2 linked regions of the Immundisolibacter sp. genome follow. Each later gene encodes a partner of the first gene's protein in a complex. Links are inferred from orthologs where the notes say so. Each region holds a gene or a part of one and is shown on either strand. Other genes may lie near its edges.

What was found. Proteins that work in one complex are often made in the same cells at the same time.
Region 2: the proteins of accD (region 1) and H5U26_RS06455 are in contact, whole or in part, in a solved structure (PDB 8UXZ), measured with the Escherichia coli proteins. The link is inferred for Immundisolibacter sp. from one-to-one orthologs.

Annotation. Positions count from the first base shown.
Region 1 is NZ_JACIZD010000001.1:300,397-308,309, forward strand. The notes cover bases 1-2,999. They hold accD (acetyl-CoA carboxylase, carboxyltransferase subunit beta), read right to left. Parts: upstream 1,931-2,999; coding sequence 1,070-1,930; downstream 1-1,069. Other genes in these bases: folC (bifunctional tetrahydrofolate synthase/dihydrofolate synthase), read right to left, coding at 1-1,073; trpA (tryptophan synthase subunit alpha), read right to left, coding at 1,927-2,754; trpB (tryptophan synthase subunit beta), read right to left, coding at 2,751-2,999. Also shown: more of trpB, read right to left, coding at 3,000-3,962; H5U26_RS01460 (phosphoribosylanthranilate isomerase), read right to left, coding at 3,955-4,587; tRNA pseudouridine(38-40) synthase TruA, read right to left, coding at 4,591-5,367; H5U26_RS01470 (FimV/HubP family polar landmark protein), read right to left, coding at 5,389-7,044; H5U26_RS01475 (aspartate-semialdehyde dehydrogenase), read right to left, coding at 7,126-7,913.
Region 2 is NZ_JACIZD010000003.1:95,591-98,473, reverse strand. It holds H5U26_RS06455 (acetyl-CoA carboxylase carboxyltransferase subunit alpha), read right to left. Parts: upstream 1,981-2,883; coding sequence 1,021-1,980; downstream 1-1,020. Other genes in the region: dnaE (DNA polymerase III subunit alpha), read right to left, coding at 1,996-2,883; tilS (tRNA lysidine(34) synthetase TilS), read right to left, coding at 1-1,024. UniProt on the Escherichia coli protein: Component of the acetyl coenzyme A carboxylase (ACC) complex. First, biotin carboxylase catalyzes the carboxylation of biotin on its carrier protein (BCCP) and then the CO(2) group is transferred by the carboxyltransferase to acetyl-CoA to form malonyl-CoA.

The DNA.
Region 1 (7,913 bases):
AAGCCGGCCAGATGCCAGCCATCGATCGAGTCCGCAAGCGGCGCCACCACTCCCGCGGCGTCCTTGTCCCCCAACATGGCCAGCACCGCCAGCGTGCGGCCTGCAACCGGATACGCGCGCAGGTTGGCGGCCAGATTGCGGGCCGCTTCCGGGTTGTGGGCGACATCGAGCACCCATTCGGGCGCGTGGCCACGGCGCTCGAAGCGCCCGGCAACCTGAGCGGTCCGCACGCCCTGCGCGATGGCTGCGTCGTTCACCGACAGGCGGGCCTGCAGGCACCGCACGGCCAACACGGCGCTGGCGGCGTTGCGCAGCTGCACGGCGCCGGCCAGCGCCGGCATGGGAAAAATGCACGCGTCGCCGCTGGCCTGCCAGTGCCAATCCCGCTCGTCGACAGGCGTTGCCACGTAGTCCGTGCCGTAACGCATCACGGTCGCGCCCACGGCAGCGGCATGCGCCGGCACGCTCGCCGGCGGGTCCGGATCGGCCACGATCAGCGGCCGACCAGGGCGGGCGATGGCGGCCTTCTCGGCGCCGATGGCCTCGCGCGTGTCGCCCAGGAACTGCTGGTGATCCAGATCGACCGAGGTGATGATCGCCAGGTCCGGGTCGACTGCATTGACGGCATCCAGCCGCCCGCCGAGGCCGACTTCCAGGATCAGCACCTGGCAGCCGGCGTCGGCGAACAGCACCAGCGCTGCCAGCGTGCCCCACTCGAAGTAGGTCAGCGACACCGCGCCGCGGGCGGCGTCGATGCGCTCGAAGGCGGCGCACAGGGCGGCGTCGTCCGGCAGCTGCCCGGCGATGCGGATGCGCTCGTGATAGCGCAGCAGATGCGGCGAGGTGTAGGCGCCGGTGCGGTAGCCGGCGGCGCGATAGATGGCCTCGAGAAATGCCACCGTCGACCCCTTGCCGTTGGTGCCGGCCACGGTGATGACCGGTACGCCGGCCAGCGGCGGCGCGAGGCGCTGCAAGACCTCGCGCACGCGATCCAGGCTCAGATCGATCTTCTTCGGGTGCGCCGTCTCCTGCCAGGCCAGCCAGTCCTCCAGGCGGCTGAAGCGCGCGCTCACGCGGCGGCGGCTGGCCCGCACAGCATCCCGAGCAGGCGCGCGATGTGCTCGCGCAGTTGCCGGCGGTCGATGATCTGATCGACGGCGCCATGGCTGAGCAGGAACTCGCTGCGCTGGAAGCCCGGCGGCAGCACCTCGCGCACGGTCTGCTCGATCACCCGCGGCCCGGCGAAGCCGATCAGCGCGTTCGGCTCGGCGATGATCACGTCGCCCAGCATGGCCAGACTGGCCGACACGCCGCCGGTGGTCGGGTCGGTCAGCACCGAGATGTACGGCAGGCCGGCCTCGCCCATGCAGGCCAGCATGGCCGAGGTCTTGGCCATCTGCAGCAGCGAAAACAGGCCCTCCTGCATGCGCGCGCCGCCGGAGGAGGAAAAGCACACCAGCGGCAGCTTCTGATCCAGGCACACCTGGGCGCCGCGCGCGAAGCGCTCGCCGACCACCGAGCCCATGGAGCCGCCCATGAAGCGGAACTCGAAGGCCGCCGCCACCAGCGGCCGGCCCAGCAGCGCGCCCTGGTAGACCACCAGCGCGTCGCGCTCGCCGGTTTCCTTTTGCGTGGCCAGCAGGCGGTCGCGGTAGCGCTTGGTGTCCTTGAACTTGTGCACGTCGACCGCTTCCAGCTCGGCGCCGATTTCCTGGCGCGGCTCGGCGTCCAGGAAGGCGTCCAGCCGCTGCCGGGCGCCGATGCGCAGGTGGTGGCCGCAGCGTGGGCAGACCTCGAGGTTGTGTTCGAGCTCGGTGCGGTACAGCACCGCCTTGCACTCCGGGCACTTCACCCACAGCCCTTCGGGCACCCGCTTGGAGGCGCCGCTGGTGCGGATACGGGCAGGGACCAGTCGGGTCAGCCAGTTCATCGCTTTCCTCCGGCAGCTTCGATGCCGGCGCGCAGCGCGCGCACCTGCTCCACGGCGCCGTCCAGCGCCGCCGGCCCGGTGATGCCGGCCGCGGCCGCGGCTTCGAGTTGTTCGATCACGGCGCTGCCGACCACCACCGCATCGGCAAAACCGGCGATCCGTGCCGCGGCAGCCGGCGTGCGCACCCCAAAGCCGACGCCGATCGGCAGCGTGGTGTGCGCCTTGAGCGCCTCGACATGCGCCTGCACGTCGGCCAGGTCCACCTGCCCGGCGCCGGTCACGCCGCGCACCGACACGTAGTACAGAAATCCGCTCGCCTGTGCCGCCACGGCCCGCGCCCGCTCGGGTCCGCTGGTCGGCGCCAGCAGGAAGATGCTGTCCAGGCCCGCGGCCTTGAGCGCCGCCGCGTGCTCGGGCTCTTCGTCAAACGGCAGGTCCACGGTCAGCACGCCATCCACGCCGGCGGTGGCCGCGGCGGCGGCAAAGTGCGCCACGCCCATCTGCTCGATGGGGTTCAGGTAGCCCATCAGCACCAGCGGCGTGGTCCGGTCGGTCTGCCGGAAGGCCTGCACCATCTCCAGCACCCGCCGCAGGTCCATGCCGTGGGCCAGCGCCCGCTCCGAAGCGCGCTGGATCACCGGCCCGTCGGCCATCGGGTCCGAGAACGGCACGCCGAGCTCCAGCACGTCGGCGCCGGCCGCCACCAGGGCGTGCAGCAGCTCGACGGTCAGATCGGGATGCGGATCGCCGGCGGTGACGAAGATCACCAGCCCGGCCCGCCGCGCCTGGCGCAGGGCGGCAAAGCGCTCGGCCAGGCGGCTCATACCTGCAGGCCCTCGATCGTCGCCACGGTGTGGATGTCCTTGTCGCCGCGCCCTGAAAGATTCACCACGATGCTCTGGTCGGTGCGCATGCCGGCGGCCAGCTTGCCGGCAAAGGCCAGCGCGTGAGAGGACTCCAGCGCCGGGATGATGCCCTCGGTGCGCGTCAGGTGATGGAAGGCCGCCAGCGCCTCGTCGTCGCCGACCGTCACGTAGCGCGCGCGGCCGGTGTCGTGCAGCCAGGCGTGCTCGGGACCGACGCCGGGGTAATCCAGGCCGGCCGAGATGGAATGCGTGCTGCCGATCTGGCCGTCCTCGTCCTGGATCAGGTAGGTGCGGTTGCCGTGCAGCACGCCCGGGCTGCCGGCGCTGATCGAGGCGGCATGGTGGCCGCTGGCCAGGCCATAGCCGGCCGCCTCGACGCCGTACAGGGCGACCTCGGGGTCGTCGATGAAGGGATGGAAGATGCCGATGGCGTTCGAGCCGCCGCCCACGCAGGCCACCACCGCGTCCGGCAGCCGGCCCTCGCGCTCGAGCATCTGCGCCCGCGTCTCGCGGCCGATGATGGCCTGGAAGTCGCGCACCATCTGCGGGTAGGGGTGCGGCCCGGCCACGGTGCCGATGATGTAGAACGTGTTCTCGACGTTGGCCACCCAGTCGCGCAGGGCCTCGTTGAGCGCATCCTTGAGCGTGCGCGAGCCGCTTTCGACCGCCCGCACCTGCGCGCCCAGCAGGCGCATGCGATAGACGTTGGCGGTCTGGCGGCGGATGTCCTCGGCGCCCATGTAGACCACGCACTCGACGCCCAGGCGGGCCGCCACGGTGGCGGTGGCCACGCCGTGCTGACCGGCGCCGGTTTCGGCGATCACTCGCGTCTTGCCCATGCGTCGGGCCAGCAGGATCTGGCCGACCGTGTTGTTGATCTTGTGCGCGCCGGTGTGGTTCAGGTCCTCGCGCTTGAGGTAGATGCGCGCGCCGCCGGCCTCGCGCGTCCAGCGCTGCGCCAGGTACAGCGCCGACGGCCGGCCGACGTAGTCGCGCAGATCCTGTTCCAGCTCGGCCCGGAACGCCGGATCCGCCTGCGCCGCACGGTAGGCGTCTTCGAGTTGCCGCAGCGGCCGCATCAGCGTCTCGGACACGAAACGTCCACCGTAGCGGCCGAAATAGCCGTGCGCGTCCGGCAAGGTGGCGTGGCGCGTTTCCTCAGCCATGCGGGCTGTCTCCTTCTCGAACCGCTTGCATGAACATTCCTATCTTTTGCGCATCCTTGATGCCGGGCGCACTCTCGACACCACTGCTGACATCCACCGCCCAAGGTCGCAGGCGGCGGATGGCCATCGCCACATTGCCGGCATCCAGGCCGCCGGCCAGCAGCAGCGGCCGCGGCAGCTCGGCCGGCACCACTGCCCAGTCGAAGGTCTGCCCGCTGCCCCCCGGCACGCCTGGCACGAAGGCGTCCAGCAGCAAGCCGGCCGCGTCGTCATAGGGCGCCGCGGCGGTGGCCAGATCGGCACCCGGCCTGACATGCAGCGCCTTCAGGTAGCGCCGGCCGTAGCGCCGGCACTCCGGCGCCGGCTCGGCGCCGTGGAACTGAATCAGGTCCAGCGGCAGCTGCGCCAGCACCTGCCGAATCGCGCTTTCGGCCGCGTCCACGAACAGCCCGACCACGCTCACCAGCGGCGGCAGCGCCGCGACGATGGCGCGTGCCTGGGCGATGCTCACGCAGCGCGGGCTGGCGGGGTGGAAAACGAGACCGATGGCATGTGCGCCGGCGGCAGCGGCAGTCAGGCCATCCTGCGGGCGGGTAATGCCGCAGATTTTAACGCGCGTGGGCATGGATCAGACCGGAAGCAGCGGCAGCGGCGGTTCTAGGCCGAAGTGGGGCGGGTAATGTACCGCCGCCAGGTACAGGCCGGCCGGCGGCGCCGTGCGCCCGGCCAGCGTGCGGTCGCGCCCGGCCAGCAGCTGCGCCGCCCAGGCCGGCGGGCGCTTGCCGGTGCCGATGTCCAGCAGCGTGCCGACCAGGTTGCGCACCATGTGGTGCAGGAAGGCATTGGCGACCACGTCGATCACCAGCCACGGGCCGTGACGGGCTATATCAAGGCGGTGCAGCGTGCGCCAGGGCGAATGCGACTGACAGCTGGCAGCCCGAAAGGCGCTGAAATCGTGCTCGCCCAGCAGCTGCCCTGCGGCGATCTGCATGGCCGGCACGTCCAGCGGCCGTGGCTCCCAGGCGACACGCTCATGACCGACCGCCGGCGCCTGCGGGCGGTTCAGGATCAGATAACGGTAATGGCGCGAAATGGCGCTGAAGCGGGCGTGAAACTCATCCGCCACCGGATGCCCGCCCAGGATGCGCACATCGCCCGGCAGGCGGGTGTTGACGCCGCGCAGCCAGGCCCGCTGCGGGCGATCGCGGCAGGTGTCGAAATGCACCACCTGCCCGAGCGCGTGCACGCCGGTGTCGGTGCGCCCGGCGGCCACCACCCGGATCGGCTCGTCGGCAACGCTGGACAGGGCCTTTTCCAGCGCTTCCTGCACCGACGGGCTGTGCGCCTGCACCTGCCAGCCGCAGTAGGCGCTGCCGTCGTATTCGACGTTAAGAGCGATCCGCAAAACGGTGGCTGGCGCCTGCCCTCAGGCGTCGAGGCGGGCCAGCAGAGCGGCGGCCTGCGCCTTCTGGGCCGGCGTACCCGTGCGCTGGATTTCGTCGTGAATCTGCCGCGCCGACGGGCCGTCCGCCATGCCGACATAGGCCGTCAGCAGGTCGATCTGGGTGTCGACCGGGTCGCCGAAACCGTCATCACTCGATGCCAACGGCGCCGCCGGCATTTCTACCGGCGCGGGCTGCGCCACCACCGGATCGACCCATTCAACCCGGGTCGCCGCCTCTGCCGCGATCCCGGCAGAGCCCGCCGTTGGCGCCACCGCCCCGCTGGCACTGGTCGCGTCGTCGTCGAGCAGCGGCCTGAGCTGGCTCGCCGCCTTGCGCCGCCGCACCCAAAGCAGCAAGCCACCCAATCCCAATGCTGCAACCGCCGCCGCCAGATAAGCGCTGGAGCCGCCACCTGCATCGGCCGCAGCCTCAGCGGGAGCAACCGATGCTGGAACCGCGGGCGAAGCGGGCGTTAGCGGCGAAGCCGGCGCAGCGGCGTCCGCCGCTCCACCGGCGGCCGCCTGTTCGACCGGCCGACCTGCCGGTTCCGCATTCGGTTCCGCTTTCACCAGCTCGGTCAGGGTCCGGATCTGCGCCTCCATGGCGCTCATGCGTTGTTGCAGGGATTCATTCTGCTGCTGCGCGGCATCCAGCGCTTCTTCCAGCAACTGCACGCGATTGCCGGGCGCCTCGGCGGGCGCCGTTGACGCCGCGGCGGCCGATTGGGCATCCTCGCTGCGCAATACACGCACCTCGGCATCAGGCGTCGGCGCGGCTTCACTCGGTGTCGGCAGCGCCGACGACGGCGCCGGCTGCTCGACCGGCGCCTGGGGCGCCGTCGCCGCAGCGACCGGTGGCGTCTGCGGCTCCGGTGGTGTCTGCGGCTGCGCATCGGCTACCGGTGCCTCGCTCAATGCCTGGGCGTCCGGGATGCTCAGGCGGCTGCCGGCCTTCAGCCGCGCTGGGTCACCATCGATGAAGGCCTGCGGGTTGGCGCGCACGATGCTCGACATCACCGCGTCGAGATCCGTATCGCCGGGACGCACGCGGCGGGCGATGGCCCACAGCGTCGTGCCCGGCGGCACCGGGCCGTACACGGCACCCGCCTTGGGCAGGCCGACGTTGGCAAACGGATTCGCCCGCGGCCGCGGCGCGGCCTGCTCCGGCATGGGCGTGACCAGGGGCGACCAGGCAGAGGAAGCAGCCGGTGTGCGCGCTACGGTCGTGCCAGCCGGATCGAGCAGGACGGTGTAATGGCGCGCCACCTGGCCGGTTGGGCTGACGGCCTGGACCACGAAATCGATATAGGGTTCGCGTACCGGCTCGTGCGAGCTCACCGCGACGTAGGACCGGCCGTTGCTGCCGACCTTAACGGCGAACCGCAGCATCACTCCGCCCAGGGCGCTGTCGATGCCCAGGCGCTGATGCACCTCGGCCGATGCCAGGCTGATCGTCGCCAACTCCGCCTCCGCCGGGGTGGCGCCAACCAGCTCGATGCGCGCATCGAGCGGCTGCCCGAGCGCCGAATCCACGCGCAGAGCGCCCAGCCCCAGCGCCTGCGCGCCCAGCGGCGCAAGCCCCAGCGGCAACAACAATGCCGGCGCCATCACTCGCCCAAAACGCTTGCGCTTGGCCACCGAAGCTCTCCCTTTTTCGCTGCCGCAGTGCGGATTTGACCAGAGGTTAGCGCAGCACGGCGGGCGCCACCAACCGCCGGCTCAGTCGCCCAGGTAATCGGCGATCAGCCGCTCGGCGATCTGCACGCTGTTGGTGGCCGCGCCCTTGCGGATATTGTCGGACACCACCCACAGGTTCAGGCCGCAGGGGTGCGAGATGTCCTCCCTGATACGGCCGACGAAAACCCAGTCCTGACCGGCCGCCTCGGCAGCGGTCGGATAGCCCCCCGGCACGCGCTCGTCGATCACCTGCACGCCCGGCGCCCGGGCGAGCAGCGCCCGCGCCTCGTCGGCGCCGAGCGGCCGCTCGAACTCCACGTGCACGACCTCGGAGTGCCCGTAGAACACCGGGATGCGCACGCAGGTCGGGTTCACCTCGATGTCGGCATCGCCCAGGATCTTGCGCGTCTCCCAGACCATCTTCATCTCTTCGCGGGTGTAGCCGTTGTCCTGGAAACTGTCGATCTGCGGCAGGGCATTGAAGGCAATCTGCTTCGGATACACCTTCGGCTCGATCGACTGGCCATTGAGCAGCGCCGCGCTCTGGCCGGCCAGCTCCTCGATTGCCTTCTTGCCGGTGCCGGACACCGACTGGTAGGTCGCCACGTTGATGCGCCGGATGCGCGCGGCATCGTGCAGGGGCTTCAGGGCCACCACCATCTGGATGGTGGAGCAATTCGGGTTGGCGATGATGCCGCGGTTGCGGTAATCGGCGATGTCGCCGGGGTTGACCTCCGGCACCACCAGCGGGATGTCGTCGTCATTGCGAAAGTGCGAGGTGTTGTCGATCACCACGCAGCCGGCCTCGGCGGCGCGCGGCGCATGCTCCG
Region 2 (2,883 bases), on another replicon or contig:
GGGCGTCCAGTCGCCACTGCACGGGCCCGGCGGGCACTGCCGGCAGCGGCTCTGGCGTCAGATGCAGCCGCCCTTGCCAGATGCGTACGGCGTGTTTGCCAAGCGGCAGGTACGGCAGGCGATCGGCCCCGGCCGTCAGTGTCTGATGTCGCAACGCTTCCAGGCGAGCCTGCGAGGGCGCCGGCACGCCGTTCGCACGCAGCCAGCCGCGCAGCAGGTTGCGCTGGCGCGGCGCCGACAGGGCGGCCAGCTGCGTCACGGCGAGCGTGTCCGCCGTGGCGCCGTCGGCGGTGGCGAGTTCATCCAGCAGCGCCTGCGCCTCGGCGGCGTGCGTGGCGTGGCGCGCGAGACCCGCGCTGGCGGCCGGCCAGCGTCTGCCCAGCAACGGCAGGACCTGGCCGCGCAGGAAGTTGCGATCGAAGCGGGCGTCGCCGTTGCTCGGATCCTCCACCCATTGCAGGGCGTGCGTGTATGCGTAGCGGGCCAGACGACTGGCCGGCCAGTCCAGCAGCGGGCGCAGCAACCAGCCGGGGCCGAAGCGTCGCAGGCCCGGCATGGCGGCAGCGCCGGCCAGGCCGGCCCCGCGCAGCAGCGCCAGCAGCACGGTTTCCGCCTGATCGTCCTGATGGTGAGCGGTCAGCAGCAGGTCACCGGCTTGCATGTCGGCCGCCAGGGCGGCGTAGCGCGCCGTGCGGGCGGCGGCCTCGGCGCTTTCGCCGCGCGCCGGGCGGGCATCCACGCGCCGCACGTCCAGCGGCACCTGCAGCGCCGCGCACACCTGGGCGCAGTGATCGGCCCAGCGGCCGCTGTCCGGATGCAGGCCGTGCTCGACGTGCACCGCGCGCAGGCGGTGCGGCGCCAGCGCGGCCCGCTGGCCGGCCAGCCAGTGCAGCAGAACGTGGGAATCGCGCCCGCCGCTGTAGGCGATGCGCAGCGTGACCGGTGGGCCGTTTGTCGGCAGCGCGGCCTTGATCCGATCGAGGCCCGGATCAAGGGCCGGATCGAAACCCGCGTCGGCGCTCACCCTTCCTTGTAAACACCGTAGCCGCGCAGGCGCTCCAGGCGCCGCTGCAGCAGGCCGTCGGCCGGCATGGCGTCCAGCTCGTCCAGGTGGCGCACGAGCGCGGTGCGCACGGCGGCGGCGGCGGTGTCGAAGTCGCGGTGGGCGCCGCCGCGTGGCTCGGCGATGATCTCGTCGACCAGCCCCAGCTCGTGCAGGCGCGGGGCGGTGATGCCCATGGCATCGGCGGCCAGCTCCGCCTTGCCGGAGTCCTTCCACAGGATGGCGGCGCAGCCCTCGGGCGAGATCACGGCGTAGGTGCCGTACTGCAGCATCAGCAGGCGGTCGCCGACGCCGATGGCCAGCGCGCCGCCGGAGCCGCCCTCCCCGATCACCACGCTGACGATCGGCACTGGCAGCCGCGCCATCAGATACAGGCTCTCGGCGATGGCCTGGCTCTGGCCGCGTTCCTCGGCATCCACGCCGGGGTAGGCGCCGGGCGTGTCGATGAAGGTGATGATCGGCAGCCTGAAGCGGGCCGCGGTGCGCATCAGGCGCTGCGCCTTGCGGTAGCCCTCGGGCTTGGGCATGCCGAAGTTGCGGCGGACTTTTTCCTGCACGTCGCGGCCTTTCTGGTGGCCGATGACCAGCACCGGGCGCTCGCCCAGGCGCGCCAGGCCGCCGACGATGGCGGCATCGTCGCGGAACATGCGATCGCCGTGCAGTTCCTCGAAGTCGGTGAACATGCGCCGGATGTAGTCCAGCGTGTAGGGCCGCTCCGGGTGACGGGCCAGTTGTGCGATCTGCACCGGCGTCAGCTTGCCGAAGATGCTGTCGGTGAGGCTGTCGGCCTTGCGCTGCAGGCGCGTGACCTCGTCCTCCAGGCTGACCGTGCCGCCGCCGGCGGTCTGGCGCAGCTCGTCGATGCGCGCCTCGAGTTCGGCGATCGGCTTTTCGAATTCTAGAAACTGGAATGCCATGCGGTAGGGTCCGGTTCAGTCGGCGGTATCGGCGAGGGCGTCCGCGAGGGTGTTGGCAAAGCTCGGCGCAGCCGCCGGTGAGGGTGCAGCGGCAGGCCGCACGGCCGGCATCCGGGGCGGCGGATCGTAACGGAATTCGGCCGCTGCAACCCCGGGCAGGGCGCGCAGGCGCTCGATCAGCGCGTCCTCGGCGCGCACCTGGAAAGCCGGTCCCAGGCGCAGCAGGCCGCTTGCAGCGTGCGTACGGCAGTCGACCAGCACCGGGCACGGTCCGCGAAAGGCGCCCAGCACCTCGACCAGGCGGGTCGGCAGGTCGGCCGGTGCCTGCGCGGTGGCGAGTTCACACCACAGGCTGGCGCCGCGCCCGGCGCGGGCAGCCGGCAGCGGCAGGGCCTTTTCGGCGCGGATGCGAAAGCCGCCGTTGAAGTCGTCCACCGACACCGCGCCCTCGACCACCAGCAGGCGGTCGCGCGCCAGCAGGTCCGGGGCGCCGGCCAGCTGCTCGTCGAACAGGGTCACGTCCAGGCGCGCCGTGCGGTCGTCCAGGGTGACGAAGGTCATGCGCCGGCCCTTGCTCAGCGTGCGGCTGCCCACCACCAGGCCGGCGATGCGCACGTTGCGACCCTCGAAGCGCTGCACATCGGCCAGGCGGCAGTCGACCAGGCGCCCCAGCTCCGTCTCGTAGGCCTCGATCGGGTGGCCGGACAGCCACAGGCCGAGCGACTCGCGCTCGGCGGTCAAACGCTCGGCGGTGCTCCAGCGCGGGCAATCGACCAGCTGCGGCGCAGGTGCCGGGCCGGTGTCGGCGCTCACGGCGCCGAACATGTCGTTCTGGCCGGCATCGGCGGCGCGGCTTTCCTGCTCGGCCAGGGTGTAGGCCTGATTGAGCGTGGCCAGCAGGGC